Linked DNA regions of Acidicapsa acidisoli. The protein of the gene in region 2 interacts with the protein of the main gene of each other region in a pairwise test. Links are inferred from orthologs where the notes say so. Each region holds a gene or a part of one and is shown on either strand. Other genes may lie near its edges.

Region 1 (2,877 bases), on a different replicon or contig from region 2:
GAAAGAGGCTGGATGGACAGCGTACCGGTGGCCAGTGCGCCGCCGCTTTCGCCGATGGCTCGTTGAAAGAGGCCTTGCGCGGAGGGCGCGGCCATCAGCGTGCTGACGGCGAAAGAGCCTGCGCTCTCGCCGAAGATGGTGACGTTGTTGGGATCGCCGCCGAATTCGCCGATGTTTTTCTTCACCCATTGGAGAGCGGCGACCATGTCCATGAGGCCGTAGTTGCCACTTGAACCGCCTTGTTCGGCGGCCAGCTCGGGCAGAGCGAGGAAGCCGAAGACGCCGAGGCGGTAGTTGATGGTGACGAGCACTACGCCCTTGGCGGGCAGGAAATCACCATTGTGGCGTGGCTCGGAGGAGCCTCCGCCGGAGTAGCCGCCGCCGTGAATCCAGAACATGACGGGGAGCTTGGTTTTGGATTTTTCATTCGCAGGCGCATAGACGTTGAGGTTGAGGCAGTCTTCTGAGCCGCGGTCATCGGGAGTGGCGCTGTCCTGAAAGATCATGTCGTCGAAGACGTGATTCTGCGCGCAGTGATGGCCGTACTTGGTTGCGTCTAGTTCGCCGCTCCATTTGGCCGCGGGCTGCGGGGCTTTCCAGCGAAGATCGCCGACTGGAGGAGCCGCGTAGGGAATGCCCTGGTATGCGCGAACCAGGCCATTGTTGATGAGTTTGCCGTGTACTTTGCCATTGTCCGTCTTGACGACCAGCGAATCGGCCATTGCCATTGTTCCCAGCGCCAGCGCCGCAATCGCAAGTGGCGCAGCTTTATACATAAGTCTGCCTGCAAACATGCTTGATTCCTCTCGAAGAACGATACAGTAAGGGTCTTTCTAGAGACTAGTAACGATTTGTAACGTCGTGCAGTTCGGGCGCGAGCAAATCGGCTATTGTTTCGCGGCGCCGGATGAGGGTTGCCTTGTCGCCGTGGAGAAGCACTTCGGCGGGACGCGGGCGGGTGTTGTAGTTGGAGCTTTGCACCATGCCGTAGGCGCCTGCATCGAGTATTGCGACCAGATCTCCGGGTTCCAATGGCTTCAATTTGCGGTCGCGGGCAAAGAAGTCGCCTGTCTCGCAGACTGGACCGACTACGTCGACCGCCGAGGCGCGTCCTGGGCGCGGCGACACTGGCACGATCTCGTGAAAGGCCTGATAAAGCGCGGGGCGGATAAGGTCGTTGGTTGCGGCGTCGGTCACGACGAAGGTCTTTTTGCCATTGCGCTTGACGTAGAGGACACGCGCCAGCAGGGCTCCAGCCTGTGCTACGAGAAAGCGACCCGGCTCAAGCAACAGCTGCACATCCAGACCGGTCAATGCGGCCTCCAACGCGGAGGTGTATTCCAGCACCTTGGCCTGCGGATCGAAGTTGCTTGCCGCGTGATAGTCGATGCCGAGGCCGCCGCCGGCGTCGACGGACTTGATGCGGATGCCGTCGCCGGCCAACTGCTGTACAAGTCTTGCGACGCGCTGCATGGCTGCACCGAACGGATCAGCCGAGCGGATTTGTGAGCCGATGTGGACGCTCACTCCATGAGCGCTGAGCCAGCGATTGGCTGCGGCTTCGTTGTAGATGCTGCGTGCCTGGCGAATGTCGATGCCGAACTTGTGTTCGCGGAGGCCGGTGGAGATATATGGGTGCGTTTCGGCAAACACGTCTGGATTGACGCGCAGGGCGAAGCGCGCCTTGCGCTTGCGTTTGGCGGCGCGGCTGGCAAGCAAAGCGAGTTCGGATTCGCTTTCGACGTTGAAGGCTAGGATGTTGGCTTCGAGGGCGAGGTCGATCTCGCTTGCGGTCTTTCCAACTCCGGAGAAGACAACGCGCGCGGCGGCTTCCGGAGCGACGGTAAGCACTCGCTGTAGTTCCCCGCCGGAGACGATGTCGAAGCCCGCACCGTGGGCTGCAAGGAGCTTGAGAATCGCGAGTGAGGAGTTGGCCTTTACCGCGTAGCAGACCAGATGAGGCCGAGCGGCGAGGGACTGCTGGAAGAGCGCGAGGCGTTCGAGTATCTGATCGGCGCTATAGACGTATAACGGCGTTCCATACTGCACTGCTAGGTCGGCGAGCGAGTGCGGGCCGCAACTTAATGGGGCGGCGGCTGATGGGTATTGGAAGGGGCGCGAGAGAGATTTGGACGATGAATGTGACACGGATTTGGACAAGGAAATCGCCTGGAATGACTGCGTGAATTCAAGTACAGGTCTGTCTGCTTTTGAGCCTAGCAGATCGTGCGGCATTCCAGAGCAGGGTGCGCGTTCCTTGTCTACGCGCACCCTCGGTTGCCACTCCGGTTGGGGTTGCGGGTCACGGCTGCGGCGGTGGTGGGACGTCTTGAATTTGCTCTTCTGGTATGCCGATCCAGCAGGCAATGTAGAAGATTTCGGGGAACGGGCAGAGGAAGATGCCGCTGATGACTGCGAGAATGCGCACCAAGCCCACATCCCAGCCGTAGGTTCGCGCGAGGCCTACGCAGACACCGGCGAACTGCCGTCCGAAGATGGGACGCACCAGACGCGGCGCGTAGGGCGGGAATCCAGCTGGCGGGAATCCTGCGATGACGTTTCCGCATACGGAACAGAAACGGGCCCCTGGCGGCAAGGCACTTCCACAATTGTTACAGAAGGCAGACATAACGCACTCTCCAAAATGGCCTTACTGCAGCCACTCTTTCATACGTTTGGGCTGGGCGGAAGGTTCCGTGGCTTTCGCCTAAGGCTCTCGGTAGGGGGTTTTCAGCAGGCGACGGGCGATTTCGCCCTGCGTGGTGTCGGAGCCGTTGGCGATTGCCCACTTGTAGTCCTGAACGGCCTGGGTTCGCTCGCCATTCAGGTCACGGGCTTTGCCTGCGGCAACGAGCGAACGGCGCTTCAGCTCCGCGC
Region 2 (2,722 bases):
TGAACAAAGCGCATGGTGACCACTTCTCGCATCTCCGGCGAGATCCTGTCGACAGCCTTGCTTACGATAGCCGTCACTTCGCTGGTTACAGCAACGTCATGCGGCGTGGGGCGCGTATCCGGAATGCGCTGAGCCAGAGGCATTGCGTTGGTCTGATCCCACTGGCCGCCGGTTGTCATCACCGAATCGATGGAATCAGTGCGGCGCTCCTGGCCGCTGCGCCGAAAACGATCGACGCGCTGGTTCCGGGTGACGGTTGCGATCCATCCTTTGAGTTCGCCGCGGGAGGGATCGTAGCTGGCCAGGTTCATCCAGATTTTGAGAAACGTATCCTGTACCAGATCCTCGGCATCCTGCGTGGAGCCGCAGAAGAGATAGCAGATGCTGTAAACCAGGCCGCGGTATTCCTCTACCAGTTTGGCCCAGGCGTTGTCGTCGCCGTCCAGGCAAAGTTGCACCAGTTCGGTACTTCCCGTATTCATCGAAGCTCTCCTTGCCGGTTTGCGGGTCTTCTGTTGAAACAATGCAAATGGGAGCGGTGCCTGGTCCATGAGACTCGCGGTTCACGGCACCCGGATTGTTTCCAGCTGGCGCCGCTCCCAGGCAGAAGACGTGCTTGCAAGAACTCTGTTGGTCGCTGCCTTATCTGCTATGACATCACCCACCCGGAGTGCGTGCGGTCATAATGCGTCACGAATCGTAAAGAAGTGTCAAAGCGTGATAAGTCGTGTGTTACAAATCGTTACGGCGAAGACCGGCTCTTTGGAGTACAACGGAGATTGTGGCCGATGCACGCGCAGGAGTTAAGCGCGACCGTCGGCCCCGAGGAAATCCCGTGGACCCCGTACTGCTCATTGATGATGACGTCGAATTGTGCTCGATGCTCGAGGCCTATCTCGCGCGTCACGGATTCGCAGTAACCGCCGAGCACAACGGCGAACTCGGCCTGCACCGGGCTCTCACCGGCGACTTCTCAATGGTTCTGCTCGATGTGATGTTGCCGGGCCTCGACGGATTCGAAGTTTTGCGCAGGCTGCGCACCAGCTCGCAGGTAAGCGTACTGCTCCTGACAGCGCGCGGCGAGGACATCGATCGCATCGTGGGTCTCGAGATCGGCGCCGACGATTATCTGCCCAAACCTTTCAATCCCCGGGAGTTACTGGCGCGAATCCGGGCAATTCTGCGCCGTTCTGCCGCAAACAAAACAGCCATTGGCGGCAAGACCTGCATCAAGCATCTCTCCGTCGGGGGCATCGAGTTGGACAGCGGTGCGCGAACCGCCACCTGCAACGGGGTCGAGCTGGATCTGACCAACGTGGAATTTGAATTGCTCGGGGCATTGATGGGCTCTCCAGGGCAGATCCTCACCCGCGAACATCTCACCGAGCTGGTACTCGAGCGGAAATTCAATCCTTTTGATCGCAGCTTGGACATGCATGTGAGCCGTCTGCGCCGCAAGCTGGACGACGCCGCCGAGCTTGGCGACCAGATCAAGACCATCCGCTCCGTCGGCTATCAGTTGGCCGTCCCGGTTTCGGGTGCTGCCGCACATCCGCCGGCATCCTCAGCCTCGCCCGATCCATCCATTCCAGCAGGCCGGGAGATCTGACCGGGATGCGAAGCACGTTTACCAAGATATTTCTCTCTTTCTGGCTCACCGAGTTCCTGATCCTGATCTGCACCATCTTCATTCTGGCGCATCAGTTTGAATCGAACGAAATTGTCTATACCTCGATGTTCGGGATGATGGAGTCGAACGCCGAGCGGTCGGTAGCCGCGTACAGCAAAGGCGGTTGTCAGGCCCTTCTCGCAGTTCCGAACACATTTCCTCTGGAAGGGCCAGGTCCGGCCGATCAGCCCGCGATCCTCTTCGATGCGGGAGGCAACGCACTCTGCCAGTCAGTCGATGCGAAGGTTTATGCGCCCGAAGTGGCGAAGCTTCACAAAGACGGCTACCTGCTTGGCGAGCGGCGCGATGCGGGCTATCTGGAAGGCATCGAGGTCAAGGATGCGCACGGGCAGAAATTTGCTTATCTGCTGCGTGGCACGTATCCCAAAGAGGTTTACATACCGTATCGGGAGATGCTGCCGAGGCTGCTGATAAGCCTGATTGTCTCGGTGCTCGTCACTTTTGGTATTACGATGGTGATCACCCGCCCGATTGGCTCGCTGCGGGAGGCGGCGCGCCAGTTAGCGGCGGGAAACCTGCGCGCCCGCGCGAAATGGCCTAAAGGGAAGGCAAATCGCAAAACAGGCGACGAGTTGTGGGGGCTGGTCTACGACTTCAACGAGATGGCGGATCGGCTGGAGTCGCTGGTGGATGCGCAGAAACTTCTGCTTCGGGACGTCTCCCATGAACTGCGATCCCCGCTGGCGCGCCTGAGCGTGGCGCTCGAATTGGCCCGTGAAGAAGCGCAACCGGGCATGGAGGATCAGCTCGACCGCATCGAGCGCGAAACCGGGCGGTTGAATTCCCTGATCGGCCAGTTGCTGAGTCTCTCGCATCTAGAATCCTCCACCCGGCTGCCCGACCGGCTGCGTGTTTCACTGCGCGACGTCGTAGCCGAGCTGCTTCCGGATATGGACTACGAAGCCCAGCGCCGCAACTGCGCCGTCAGCTTTGCCGGATCCAGACAAGGCGATCCGCAAAAAGCCGGCCCGGGAGCCGTCCTGGGCAGTCCCGAACTGCTTGGGCGCGCGGTTGAAAACGTCATTCGAAACG

What was found. Proteins that work in one complex are often made in the same cells at the same time.
Region 1: the proteins of OHL23_RS03890 (region 2) and lysA interact in binary tests that used the Escherichia coli proteins (3 or more experiments, as listed by UniProt). The link is inferred for Acidicapsa acidisoli from one-to-one orthologs.

What each region holds. Positions count from the first base shown.
Region 1 is NZ_JAGSYI010000003.1:209,137-212,013, forward strand. It holds lysA (diaminopimelate decarboxylase), read right to left. Parts: upstream 2,161-2,877; coding sequence 841-2,160; downstream 1-840. Other genes in the region: OHL23_RS18565 (carboxylesterase/lipase family protein), read right to left, coding at 1-794; OHL23_RS18575 (PspC domain-containing protein), read right to left, coding at 2,303-2,629; OHL23_RS18580 (tetratricopeptide repeat protein), read right to left, coding at 2,708-2,877. UniProt on the Escherichia coli protein: Specifically catalyzes the decarboxylation of meso-diaminopimelate (meso-DAP) to L-lysine. Is not active against the DD- or LL-isomers of diaminopimelate.
Region 2 is NZ_JAGSYI010000001.1:958,242-960,963, reverse strand. It holds OHL23_RS03890 (response regulator transcription factor), read left to right. Parts: upstream 1-835; coding sequence 836-1,609; downstream 1,610-2,722. Other genes in the region: OHL23_RS03885 (ATP-binding protein), read left to right, coding at 1,615-2,722; OHL23_RS03895 (RNA polymerase sigma factor), read right to left, coding at 1-482. UniProt on the Escherichia coli protein: Response regulator member of the two-component regulatory system CpxA/CpxR which responds to envelope stress response by activating expression of downstream genes including cpxP, degP, dsbA and ppiA.